4 regions of the Nonomuraea monospora genome follow, and region 1 is predicted to be linked to each of the others. Evidence: riboswitches for the same ligand, from Rfam matches in the RefSeq annotation. Region 1 holds a riboswitch; each other region holds the start of a gene.
What was found. A riboswitch is a leader RNA that binds a small molecule or an ion and turns the genes downstream of it on or off. The one in region 1 is predicted to bind cyclic di-AMP.

Region 1 (3,198 bases):
GAAGCGGGCGGCGTTGGCGTACGGCCGGAAGGCGACGATCGAGCCGCCGATCTGCCGGTAGGCCTTGAGGCCCTCGAACAGCTCCTGCGCGTAGTGGAAGACCGAGGTGGCGGGGTCGAGCGAGAGCGGCCCGTACGGCATGAGCCGGGCGTCGTGCCAGCCCTCGCCCTCGGTGTAGTCGATCGAGATCATGTGATCGGTGAACGTCTGCCCGAACCCCGGGTTCGCCAGTACCTGCTCCCGCTCGGCCGCGGTGCGAGCGTGGTCGGATAGCTGCACGTCGAAGCTGAGCTTCGGAGCGATGGTCATGACGGCGGTCCTTCTCTCTACGGTCTACCGAAATCTACCGGAATCCGGTCACCTGTCCGGGAGCGATGCGCGCCCACGGGGTGGTCCGTACTTCCTATTGTCTCGCTATATGGGATGGCAAGCGGTTGATGGGTGCTTGGCCCCGATTGCCGCCGCTACCTGGGGACACGAAAACGCGCCCGGCAGGTCCTCTTCGGACCGCCAGGCGCGTACGGTGCTAGGCGGCCCTAGCCGGATACTCGCGCGGTGATGTCGTCGCCGATCTCGCTGGTGCTTCGGCCCGTGCGGCCCTCGGCGATGTCGGCGGCGACCGCCTGCTCGACCTTGGCCGCCTCGTCGTGCAGGCCGAGGTGGTCGAGGAGCATGGAGACCGACAGGATGGTCGCGGTGGGGTCGGCCTTGCCCTGACCGGCGATGTCGGGGGCGCTGCCGTGCACCGGCTCGAACATGCTGGGCGCCGAGCGCTCCGGGTTGATGTTGCCGGAGGCCGCCAGGCCGATGCCGCCGGCGATGGCCGCGCCGAGGTCGGTGATGATGTCGCCGAACAGGTTGTCGGTGACGACCACGTCGAAGCGCTCGGGCTGGGTCACGAAGAACATCGAGGCCGCGTCGATGTGGCAGTAGTCGGTGGCGACCTCGGGGTACTCCTCGGCCACGCGGTTGACCGTGCGCTGCCACAGGTCGCCGGCGAAGGTGAGCACGTTGGTCTTGTGGACGAGCGTCAGCTTCCTGCGCGGGCGGGCCTTGGCCTTCTCGAACGCGTAACGCACCACGCGCTCGACACCGTGGGCGGTGTTGAGCGACTCCTGGGTGGCGATCTCGTGGGGGGTGCCGCGCCGCATGACGCCGCCGGTGCCGGCGTAGAGGCCCTCGGTGCCCTCGCGGACCACGATCATGTCGATGTTCTCGGTCGGCGTGTCGGCCAGCGGGGTCGTCACGCCGGGGAACAGCTTGACCGGCCGCAGGTTGACGTAGTGGTCGAAGGCGAAGCGCAGGCGCAGCAGCAGGTCGCGCTCGAGGATGCCGGGCGGCACGCTCGGGTCGCCGATGGCGCCGAGCAGGATCGCGTCGTAGCCGCGCAACTCGTCGAGGACCGCGTCGGGGAGCGTCTCGCCGGTACGGTGGTAGCGGGCGGCGCCCAGGTCGTAGTGCGTGGGCTCGATCTTCGTGCCCACTGCCTCCAGGACCTTGAGCCCTTCGGCGACGACCTCGGTGCCGATGCCATCCCCAGGGATGACGGCCAGGCGGATGTTACGCGACTCCATGACGGCAACCATACCGGCTCGTCTCGCCTGACGAACACACCATCTCATTTCGCGGACGTCCGGTTTGAGGGGTTTGCGACCTTTTGACCGTTTCGTTAGAGTCCGTCGGGCCTAATCCACGCAGCCGCTGCGTGGAGCCGGGGACCCACTTTCCCCCCAGGGGCGAATCGGCGGTCATCGCCGTAGGGCTGTCTTCCAGGCCCGAGCCCGTCAGCTAACCCGGTCGGCCGTATGGAAGGACAGTCTTCTGTCTCGCATCGCCATCGTCCTGGCAGCGGCGTCTGCCGGACTCATCCTGGCCACCCCGGCAGCACAGGCGGCCACCGGCGACGACGTCGCCGCCCGGTCCGTCACCGACAAGGACACCACCACCCTCACCGGCGCCGAGATCAAGCGCATCAGGCTGGCACAGACCCCCAAGCCCGCCTGGAAGGTCGCACTCGACTTCGCCATGAACAAGCGCGGCATCCCCTACGTGTGGGGCGGCACCAGCGACCGGGGGTACGACTGCTCGGGGCTGATGCTCCGGGCGTACGAGAAGGCGGGGATCGACCTGCCCCGCACCGCCCGCGAACAGTACGGGGCGTTCTCCAGAAAGATCTCCTGGAAGGATCTCGAACCCGGTGACCTGGTGTTCTTCAGCAACCTGGGTCACGTCGGAATGATCTCCAAGCCCGGCTACATGGTGCACGCGCCGCACTCCGGCGACGTGGTGAAGGAGGAGAAGCTGTCGAGCTGGCGCAGGCAGGCCTTCGTCGGCGCCGTCCGCCCTGACCGCAAGGGCGTCCGCCAGTGGGCCGAGCGGCTCGAACAGCGGCGCGAGCCCATCCCGGCCTCGCTCACCGCGACGCTCTGAGAAACCCGGGCGGTCCCGCCTTCCCCCGCGGAGCCGCCCTACTCACACCTGTCCGCCGCACGAGTGCGACCACGACTGCACGAAGACCGGCGCTGCGGCTCCAGCGGCTCGACAGGCCGGTGCGCAAAGGCCGGGGCCACGATGCACTGGGCGATCGACGGCCCCGGCGCGCTACAAACCATGCGCTGCCTGCTCGTGCCCGCGCTGAAGAGGACGGCCGTGTCCTACCGGCTGGAGTTCTGAGGGGCGCCGCCGTTGTCGCGGCGGTCGAGTGCGGTCTGCAGGGCCTCGGCGGCCTCGTCCTGCTGCTCTTCCGTACGGTTCCAGGCATACATGTCGTACATGTCACTCAGCTCATTTCGCGGACGCGTTTCCAGTGGGGAAGCCGGACTCCGGTCGCGAATCCGACCGGGCCTGATCTCGTTGGTCCGGGTCACGGACCGGACGAATGGGACTTACTGGCCGACACAACGCCGCTCTCCGCGACGGGTAGCCGACCTGCCCTAACAGGCCCCGCCGCGGCAGGCAATGAGTACGAACACCTGGCGCATCAGCAGCAGACTACCCGAGTATCTGCTCGGAAGTCCTACTATCTTGCATGCTGAGACAAGAAGGGCCGCCACCCGGACGGGTGACGGCCCTTCTCAAAGGGTCCTGCGGATCAGTCCTCCAGGTCCACCGAGCGGCCGCTCTCGGCGCCGATCTCGGCCCCGATCTGCTCGACGACCTCGGCGGGGATGGCGGAGTCGACGGTCAGCGCGATGAGCG
Region 2 (3,198 bases), on a different contig from region 1:
ACCCCCAGCGTGGTGGCGCTGGCCATGGGGGCCGCGCCGCCCGGCAGGGAGGGGCTGACCAGCGCGCTGAACAACACGGCCCGGCAGGCGGGCGGCGCGGTCGGCGTGGCCGCGCTCGGCGCCGTCGGCGGCGACCCGGCCCGGCCCGCCGCCTTCGTCTCCGGGCTGCACCACGCGGCGTGGGTGGCGGCGGTCGCGTACGCCTGCGCGGGCCTGCTCACACTGCTCACCCGGCAAGCCGACGCCTGACCGGGCACCGCCGCCTGCACCTCACCGCACTGCCCGCCACCCGCACTGCCGTCCGCCCCCGCGAGCAGGCGCGGGCGGCGTCAGGCGGAGGTGGCGGTGAGCTCGGCGAGCAGGGTGTCGAGGACGTGCATGGCCCGCCACGCCTTGGTCATGCCGAACCGGGCCGAGAACCGCACGACGGCACGGGCCTCCTCCGGCGTCGCCCCGGCGCCGAGCGCCCGCGTCAGGTGGGCGCGGAAGCTCTCCTCCAGGGTCTGGTAGAGCACGTCCACGGTCATCGTGACGAACGCGCGCTCCCGTACCGACAACAGCCGCATACCGCCGCGCATGCGCGACTGCAGGTCCATGTACCGGCTGAAGGGCTCGTCGAGGGCGGCCACGGCCTGTCGCATCGCGGCGGGCAGCGGGCTGCCGGTGCCGTCGGCGTTCACCTCGTGACCCCGTCCGGTGGGGCCGGGCAGATCGTGTTCGCGCTCCAGCTCGGCCAGCCGGGCGAGCGCCGACAGCGCGGCCGGGTAGCCGCTGTCGTAGGCGACGAAGCGGAGCAGCTCGCGCAGGTCGTCGGCGGACACGCCGCTGTCCGCCGCCATCCGGACGTGCTGGGCGAAGGGCAGGCCGAGGGTCTGCTGGCAGACGTCGGCGGTGAGGCAGAGCAGGGCCTTCTCGCGCGCGCTGAGCTCCGGGATCTCGTTCCAGAGCAGACGGTCGGTGGCTGCGGCCATCTCGTCGAACACCGCGTCCAGGGATTCCATGGGGTCCTCCGTTAAGTGAACAACTGTAGGGCTACGACTGTAAGGCAACGGTCGTTCGCATACAAGGGCACCCTGTGGGGGTAGGGGGCGGGTTCCCCCAAAGAGGGAGGTCCACGAATGGACACCCCGCGTTCCCGCACCACCCGCTCCCCCGTACAGCTCGCGGCTCTCGTCATCGGGGTGGTGTTCCTGGTGGCCGGCGTGCTCGGCTTCATCCCTGGCATCACCACCGACTACGGCGACCTGCGGTTCGCGGGTCACGGGTCCGGCGCGCACCTGCTCGGCGTCTTCCAGGTGTCGATCCTGCACAACGTCGTCCACCTGCTGTTCGGCGTCGCGGGCGTGCTGCTGGCCCGGACCTCGGCCGGCGCGCGCAACTTCCTGATCGCCGGCGGGGCGATCTACCTGCTGCTGTGGATCTACGGCATGCTCGTCGGCCACGACAGCCCGGCCAACTTCGTCCCGGTCAACGCGGCCGACAACTGGCTGCATCTGGGGCTGGCCGCCGTCATGATCGCTCTCGGCCTGGTCCTGGGGCGTCGCCCCGTCACCACCAGCGGTCACTGACGTCACTTTCCGCCCGTACGAGCGGCGAGGGGGGCGCTCGCGGGCGGAAAGATTTACCCGGCCGTGAATCCCCGGCTGGGACGGCATCGGGGATCCCTCAACCAGGGGATTCCCTTTGCCATATTTGCACCGCTTTTGGGGTGATATGTACCTTTTTAGAGGCGGTGCACGCGTAATGACGCCTTGTCTGTCATGCCGTCACCACTCTGATGACCGGACCGAGCGAGAACCACGCTCGGCCGCCGAATCCGCGACGACGAGCGGAACCGGGGACCCAATCTTCCGGGGTGAATCGGACGCCGACCACGAGCCGCGCACCCGTAGGGCACTTTCCAGCCCGAACCCGACAGCTAACCCGGCAGGCGGCATGGAAGCAAGGAGTCACACCTCATGCCCGAGCCCCGGCTCGCCACCACCCTCAAGAACAAGCTGTCCGAGCGCTTCGGCCTGGCCGTCGGCGGCGCGATCCTGGCAGGCGCCACCGCGCTGGCCGGCGTGACCGGCACGGCGCTGGCCTCCGGCGCCGAGCAGCACGCCGCCCGTACGGACCACGTCGCCTCGCACGAGATCCAGCACGAGAAGCAGCCGCTCTCCTACGGCCTGGACATCTCCAACTACGAGCCCCTCTACGACTGGAACGCCAGCCCGGCCCAGTTCGGCATCGTCAAGGCCACCGAGGGCACCGAGTTCCGCGACGCCTCGTTCGCCAGGAACTGGCGCGAGATCGGCGCCAAGGGCATCGTCCGCGGCGCCTACCACTACGGACACCCCGGCAACGACCCCATCGCCGAGGCCGACCACTTCCTCTCCGTGGTCAACGCGCAGCCCGCCAAGGCCGGCGACCTGCTGGTGCTGGACCTGGAGACGAGCGACGGGCAGTCCGTCGAGCAGGTCAACGCCTGGGCCAAGGCCTGGCTGTCGCACGTGAAGGCCGCGACCGGCGTCACGCCGATGTTCTACAGCGGCTGGAACTTCGCCGACACCTACGGCAAGGGCCTGGCCGGCTACCCGCTCTGGGTCGCGCACTACGGCAGGGACAAGGGCATGGTGACCCCGCCCGCCGACTGGAAGTCCTGGACGATCCACCAGTACACCGACTCCCCGATCGACCAGAACGTCTCCGCGCTCAGCCCGGACGCGCTGCGCGACCTCGGCAGGCGCACCGCCTGAGATCAGCACCGCCTGAGAGCAGCACCGCCTGCGCAGCACCGCCTGCGCGGCGCCGCCCGAGCCCGCGCCGCCTGAGCGGAGCTGCCCGATATTTCAGGCATTAGTCTGATCTTCGTGACGGACATGCGCGAGGCCCGGATCACGGTGTGGCGGATCCTCCTGGTGGCCGCGACCGTGACCGGCCTGGCGTGCCTGACGACGTCGATCGGCCGCCCGTGGGCGTACTTCACGGTGCAGAGCAACGTCATGCTCGCGCTGTACTACGCCTGGCGGCTGGTCGCGGGCCGCACGAGACCGGCCGCCATCGGCGTGAAGGGCGCGGTGACGCTGTACCTGCTGGTCACCTGCCTGGTCAACTACGTCTCCCGGGACCTGGCGAACCCGCTCCTGCTCCTGGACGGCGGCGGCGCCCGCGACTGGGGCAACTTCCTGCTGCACTACGTGACGCCGGTCATGGCGG
Region 3 (3,198 bases), on a different contig from region 1:
ACAAGGCCGAGGTGGCGCTGGACGACGCGGAGAAGGAGCGCGACTCCGTCGAGAAGGAGCGCGCCGAGATCCGCAAGCTGATCGCCCAGCAGAAGAAGCTGCTGGACAAGCTGGGTGCGTACAACCCCGGCAACCCCAACAGCACGGGCATCAAGTACACCGGGTCGGCCTCCGGCAGCGCCGCCGCGGCGCTGCGGTTCGCGTACGCGCAGGTGGGCAAGCCGTACATCTACGGCGGAACGGGGCCGCGCGGCTTCGACTGCTCCGGCCTGACGCAGGCGGCCTGGGCGGCGGCGGGAGTCTCGCTGCCGCGGACGACGTGGCAGCAGTGGGCGTGGGGGGCCAGCCGCAAGGTGTCGCTCGACGCGCTGCAGCCCGGCGACCTGATCTTCAGTGAAGGGCTCGGACACGTCAGCATCTACGCGGGTAACGGGCAGATCGTCCACGCGCCGCAGACCGGCGACGTCGTCAAGGTCGTCAAGCTCTCCGCCTACGGCCGTTCCCTGGTCGGAGCCATCCGCCCGTAGTCGCGGAGCCCGTTTCGGCCTGCTCTCGCGCGCATTTCCGGCCATCTACGATTCGGCATCGTAGATGGCTTTTCCATGCGCGGGAGCGCTCCCAGTGGCGTGGCTCACGTTTAAACCGTGTCAAATGTGACTTAGGTGACAATTGACGCCTGACAACCAGGCCGATCCGGAAGTGTGAGCAGGGTCACATTATGGTAACAGAACCTGGTGTTCCAGCAGGGGTTTCCGTCTTGACTGACCTCCCTATCTGATCTTTACAACCTGACTCACCCTTTGCCGATCCTTGACCTTTCGGCGTACCTTCTGGCGTCGTCGCGGTGCACAAGCCATGTCGCCGCGAACCCGCATCGGTCCCTCCCGATGTGAGACAGATAAAGATCCGCCGGCCGCTCCCCCGAGCATCCCCACATCATTCGATCGGGGCACGCGGCCTGCCGAATCCGTGCAGCCAGGAGCACGGAGCCGGGGACCCAGCGATCCCAATTCCCCAAGGGATCAGGGGTGAATCGGCGCGCCCATCGCGCCGTAGGGCGACTTCCACGCCCGAATCCGTCAGCTAACCCGGTAGGCGTTCGTGGAAGACACAAGGAGCAATCCTGTCTAATCCCCTGCAGAACCCCCGCCTGTCCCGCCTTGCCCTGAGTGGCGTAGCACTCACGATGACCGTGACGGCCGGAGGTCTGATCCTCCATGCCCCAACGGCTCAGGCGGAGACGACGAGCGAAGCGGCCACTCTGACGACGGTGAAGGCGCGAACCACCGCCAAGACGTCCCAGAAGGCCACGACGGCCCAGCTAAAGGCCGCCAAGCTCGCCCGGCAGAAAGCGAAGGCCCGCAAGGCCGTCGCCGTGGCCAAGAACCAGATCGGTGACCCGTACCGGTACGGAGGCACAGGGCCTGGTTCGTTTGACTGCTCCGGTCTCGTCCAGTTCGCCTGGAAGAAGGCCGGCGTCAAGCTCCCGCGCGTGGCGAGCAGCCAGTTCGCCCGCACCAGACAGAAGGTCTCCTGGCGCAACCTGAAGCCCGGTGACCTGATGTTCTTCAGCGGGCTCGGCCACGTGGGCATGTACGTCGGCAAGGGCAAAATGATCCACTCGCCGCGGACAGGTGAACGGGTACGCATCGACAAGCTGAGCGGATGGCGCCGATCGTCCTTCGTCGGCGCAGTTCGTCCCGGCATGTGAAGAAGCCCCGTCCGGATTCTTGGAGTATTTCCTGGATTCGGACGGGGCTCTCGCACGTCCGGCGCCCGCACGCGGGCAGGGGCACTACGATCGGGCATCGTGTTCGAGCAGGTGAGCCGGCGAGCCGTGGTGGCGGGCCTCCTGCTCCTCGTTCCCGCCGCCGCCACCCCGCTGCCGGACGCCCCCATCCTCCCTCCCGAGCTGCGCGACCTGTGGCCGGGGCGGCGCACGGCCGTCAGCCGCGGAGGCCGCGCCACCGTCGTGGCCCCCGCAACCGTCGCGGCCCCTGCAAACGTCGTGGCCCCTGCAACCGCCCGGCGCGAACCGCTCGACGAGCTGGCGCGCGGGGCCGACGCCGCGGGCGCGCGGGTCTCGGCCGTGCTCGGCAGGCCCGTACGCCCCCTGATCGTCCTGCCGGAGTCGGATCGCGACGCCGCCCGCCTGGCCGGGGCCGCACGGCTCGACGGGCTGGCCGCCGTGGCCGACGGCGGGCGCGTGATCGTCGTGCCGGAGGCGTTCGCCACGCTCAGCCGCATCGGCAGGGACGTGGTGCTGACCCACGAGCTGACCCACGTCGTGGCCGGCACGGAAGGGCTGCCCGTCTGGCTGTACGAGGGTTTCGCCGACTACGTCGGCTACCGCGACGCCGGACTGCCCGTGAAGACCGCCGCCGCCGAACTGGCCGCCGAGGTGCGCGCCGGACGGCTGCCGAACGCTTTGCCCGGACCTGCGGCTTTCGCGGCGGACGGGCGCGACCCGGACCGGCTCGCCCGGGCGTACCAGGAGGCCTGGCTGGCGTGTCGCTTCCTCGCTGACCGCTTCGGTGAGGGGACCCTGGTGTGGCTCTACCGTGCGGCCCGGGCCAGAGGCGTCGATCAGGCGCTCGCCTCGCTGGGGCTCTCCGTCGCCATACTGACGGCACGGTGGCGCGCGTACGTGCGGGATCAGCTCGGGTGAAGGGGAGGCAGATGAGCGATCGAGAAGACATCGGCGACGCGACACGGGAAGAGGAGGTGACGGACGGGGCGATGGCCGCCGTCTGCGCGGCCGGCCATCCGGACGAGGACGCGGCAGGCGGCGAGCGCGCCGGTCCCCGGGAGACGGCGGCGGCATCGGAGACGGCGTTCTCCCCGGAGCCGGTGGCACCGGAGACGGTCGCGTCGGCAGGCGGGGCCGGGGGCGAGCGCCGGGCGGAGGCGGCGGAATCGGAGGACGCCGCGTCCACGCGCCCGGCGGCCATCGCGCTGATCCTCCTGGGCCTGGTGATCCTGGCCGTGACCGCGTTCAGCACCCCTTGGCAGGTCCTGTCCGGCGGCCCGCCCGACCCGGCGCGCGACTTCAGCGCCGCCCAGCTCGCCAGGGCGCGGGCGTTCGACGCGGCCACCACCCTGCCGAGCTACATCGCGCTGGCCCTCACGATCATCATCGCGGGCATCCTGGTCGCCACCCCGTTCAGCGCCAGGGTGCTGGGCAGGCTGAAGGGCCCG
Region 4 (3,198 bases), on a different contig from region 1:
CAGACCGCCGGCCACCGACGCGGGCTCAGGCCGACGTCAGCTTGGTGATCTCCGCGACGAAGCTCGGCCAGAGCTCGCGCGGCAGGTCGTGCCCCATCCCCGGGTACGTCACCAGCCGCGCCCCCGGGATGGCCGCGGCCGTGGCCTGCCCGCCCACCAGCGGCACGAGCGGATCCGCCTCCCCGTGCAGCACCAGCGCGGGCACCTTGACCTGGGCGAGCGCCGCCGTGCGGTCACCCGAGCCCATGATCGCGGCGAGCTGCCTGGCCGTGCCCGCCGGGTCGAAGCAGCGGTCGTACGCCAGCGCCGCCAGCGCCTTGATCCGCTCCTGGTCCAGCTCGTAGCCCGGCGACCCGATGGTCGACCAGGTGCGCACCGCCTGCTCCAGCACCGCCTCACGGCCCTGGGGCGGCCTGCCCATCAGGATCGCGGCGGCGGCCTCCGTGGGCGGGGCGATGGACGGGCCGGGCGTGGACATGATCGAGGTCAGGGTCAGCACCCGCTCGGGGTGCCGGATCGCCAGCGTCTGGGCGATCATCCCGCCCATCGAGGCGCCCACGATGTGGGCCGCCGTCCAGCCGAGCACGTCCATGAGGGCCGCGGTGTCGTCGGCCAGGTCGTCCAGCAGGTAGGGCGGCGCCGCTCCCATCGCGGGGGCGCCGTGCTCGTGCAGGTGCGTGGACAGGCCGGCGTCGCGGTTGTCGAAGCGTACGACGTGGTGTCCCTGCTCGGCGAGGAGCTCGCAGAGCGTCTCGTCCCACTGGATGAGCTGGGCGCCGAGCCCCATGATGAGGAGCAGGGGACGCCCGGCCGGTGAGCCGAAGCTCTCGTAGGCGATGTCGATGCCGTTGGCGGCTGCGCGCATGGTCACGACCACCAGAATGTCATTCTGGTGGCCGCCGCGTAAAGGTGTCCGCATTCCGGGAGCGCGCACTGGGGTCGGCGCGCGTCCGGATCAGTGCGCGTCGAGGTCAGCGCAGGTCGGGATCCGCACACGCCGGGATCTGCGCGCGTCGGGATCCGCGCAGGTCGGGATCCGCGCGCGTCGGGATCCGCGCAGGTCGGGATCCGCGCGCGTCGGGATCCGCGCGCGTCGGGATCCGCGCGCGTCGGGATCCGCGCAGGTCGGGGTCAGCGTACGAGGAGGGCGCGGAGGCGTTCTCCGCCGAGGATCAGGCCGCCGCCCGCCATGGACAGCACGCCCGCCGTCAGCGCGCCACCGACCAGGCCCGACTCCTTCGGCTCGCCCACGGGCGCGTTGAGGAGCTGGCCGCCGGCGGAGGAGGACTCCTCCTCGGGCCGCGGCGGGGTCGCGGGGTTCGTGTCGCGCTCGGCCCACGCGCCGGTGGAGAACGGCACCGGATAGTTCTTCTTGCCCACCCCGGAGCCCCACTTGGTGATGACGTAGTCGACGTCGATGTGGCCCTCGCCGCCGATCCCGTCCACGCCCAGCGTGCTGGAGTTGAACTCGCCGCCGGTCAGCTCGGCGAAGGTCTTGGCGTCGAGGTCCAGCATGATGCCGCGGTTGGACGGCGTGCCAGGCCCGCGGTCACCGACGAAGAAGGGCATCTTCTTGCCCTTGTAGACCACGTAGCCCTCGGTCAGCAGCGGCCAGCTCGGGCTGGCGGCCAGCCCCTTCTGCATCGGCTTGCCGCTGGCCGGCAGGCCCGTGTCACCGGCGCGGCCGGAGGCGTCGTCCCAGAAGTACGAGGCGGTGGTCGAGCCCTTGAGCAGGATCTTCTGGTCGGTGTCGGAGTCGGCGTGGGCGGCGGTGCCGGCGATGGTCAGCGCTCCGACGGTGGAGGCGGTGAGCACGGCGAGGGAACGCAGGCCAAAACGGGCAGACATGAAGCAGCAAAACCCTTCACTGGGGGACAGGGAGGTTGCACTCACGGAAAAGGGCGCGGCGCAGCAGAACGCCGCGAGGTCGCTACGCGGAGCGCAAGATACGAGTCTTCGGGGAAGGGGGCCGCTCAGTGGGCGGCCGGCAAGACGCGGTCCGGGGGTACGACGCGCTGATGCATGAAGTAACTTGTCCTCTCCATCACGCCTACCGGGTTAGCTGACGGGTTCGGGCGTGGAGATGCCCTACCGGCACAGGGCCGGATTCACCCCAACGGAGGTGGTTCCCCGGTTCCCGAGGGTTCGGGATTCGGCGCCAACCGGTGGTCCCTCTGGGGTAAGGACTAGGTCACCGGCTGGTAATGGCGATTACCTTAGCCACGGAATCGGACATCTGCCAACTATTCACCATGAATCGCCATAAAGATCTACCTTGTCACGGGAAGAAAAAAGGGGGCACGGCATGCCGTACCCCCGCGCGAATTTCAGCCTCAGCCGCCGCTCTTGCGCCTGAACGATCTTTTACTCGCAGCCGGGCCGTGCGCCCCGTGGATCTTTGATGGGTCGCCGCCCCTGCCACCCGCGCCCGAGCCCGCGCCCTGGTTGCGCTTGCGCTCCAGCGCCTCGCGGAACTTGCGCTTCATCTCGTCCTCGGGAGTTTCGCTGACTTCCGGCTCCGGTGTATCCGCCATGAGGACCTCCATGGTGTTGGGGACAGTTCACAGCTTCGCACGGCACCGCTTATGACGCGAAACCGGGCTCACCACGAAGTGAAGGCCAGCAACCGGAAGACCGGGTCGGGACCGCCCGAACGGCCCTGCCCGTGACCGACGAACCGCGACTCCCCGCTCAGCCGCAACCCCTGCCCGGCCGCCTCCGCGATGACCGGGCGGGCGTCGTCGAGCAGGTGCGGCAGCCAGATCGTGGTGACCGCGTCCACCGAACGGTCGCCCATCGGGAGCCTGCGCCCGTCCCCCAGCACCACCCGCACCCGTCCCGGCCATCCGCGCCATCCCGGCGGCGGCGTCCACGCCGAGCACCCGCAGCCCGCGCGCCGCCGGCTCCCCGGTCACCAGCCCCGTGCCGCAGGCGACGTCCACCAGCGCGCCGGACGGCTCAGGCACCAGGCCGCGCACCGCCTCCGCCGCCGCCCCGGGTCTCGTCGTACCGCCCGGCCTCCAGGTCGTAGTCGATCACACCAGGTAAAGGGGATCCGCTCCGTTCCTGGTGTTGTGTTGAGACGGGTGCGGACATAGATCCGGGGATGAGACTCCTCGGTCGTGACCTGGCGATGGATCTTGGGGCGGCGAGCACGCGGATCTACGTCAAACGCAAGGGAATCGTGCTCGACGAGCC

Region 2: it holds a riboswitch for cyclic di-AMP, as region 1 does, so the genes downstream of both, ABD331_RS41070 (glycoside hydrolase family 25 protein) here and ABD331_RS51545 (C40 family peptidase) in region 1, are expected to answer to the same signal.
Region 3: it holds a riboswitch for cyclic di-AMP, as region 1 does, so the genes downstream of both, ABD331_RS32930 (C40 family peptidase) here and ABD331_RS51545 (C40 family peptidase) in region 1, are expected to answer to the same signal.
Region 4: it holds a riboswitch for cyclic di-AMP, as region 1 does, so the genes downstream of both, ABD331_RS49840 (hypothetical protein) here and ABD331_RS51545 (C40 family peptidase) in region 1, are expected to answer to the same signal.

Annotation. Positions count from the first base shown of each region.
Region 1 is NZ_BAAAQX010000045.1:85,972-89,169, forward strand. It holds gene ABD331_RS51535 (branched-chain amino acid aminotransferase) at 1-309, opposite strand, end outside; gene ABD331_RS51540 (3-isopropylmalate dehydrogenase) at 537-1,574, opposite strand; cyclic di-AMP (ydaO/yuaA leader) riboswitch at 1,673-1,818, shown strand; gene ABD331_RS51545 (C40 family peptidase) at 2,026-2,430, shown strand; gene serA (phosphoglycerate dehydrogenase) at 3,092-3,198, opposite strand, start outside.
Region 2 is NZ_BAAAQX010000029.1:7,733-10,930, forward strand. It holds gene ABD331_RS41055 (MFS transporter) at 1-249, shown strand, start outside; gene ABD331_RS41060 (carboxymuconolactone decarboxylase family protein) at 330-1,001, opposite strand; gene ABD331_RS41065 (DUF4383 domain-containing protein) at 1,119-1,568, shown strand; cyclic di-AMP (ydaO/yuaA leader) riboswitch at 1,799-1,948, shown strand; gene ABD331_RS41070 (glycoside hydrolase family 25 protein) at 1,959-2,738, shown strand; gene ABD331_RS41075 (Pr6Pr family membrane protein) at 2,862-3,198, shown strand, end outside.
Region 3 is NZ_BAAAQX010000019.1:204,110-207,307, forward strand. It holds gene ABD331_RS32925 (C40 family peptidase) at 1-527, shown strand, start outside; cyclic di-AMP (ydaO/yuaA leader) riboswitch at 950-1,113, shown strand; gene ABD331_RS32930 (C40 family peptidase) at 1,187-1,711, shown strand; gene ABD331_RS32935 (gluzincin family metallopeptidase) at 1,811-2,668, shown strand; gene ABD331_RS32940 (M48 family metallopeptidase) at 2,680-3,198, shown strand, end outside.
Region 4 is NZ_BAAAQX010000042.1:81,484-84,681, reverse strand. It holds gene ABD331_RS49845 (alpha/beta fold hydrolase) at 26-865, opposite strand; gene ABD331_RS49840 (hypothetical protein) at 1,132-1,848, opposite strand; cyclic di-AMP (ydaO/yuaA leader) riboswitch at 2,033-2,168, opposite strand; gene ABD331_RS49835 (DUF5302 domain-containing protein) at 2,334-2,534, opposite strand; gene ABD331_RS49830 (class I SAM-dependent methyltransferase) at 2,603-2,824, opposite strand; gene ABD331_RS49825 (rod shape-determining protein) at 3,107-3,198, shown strand, end outside.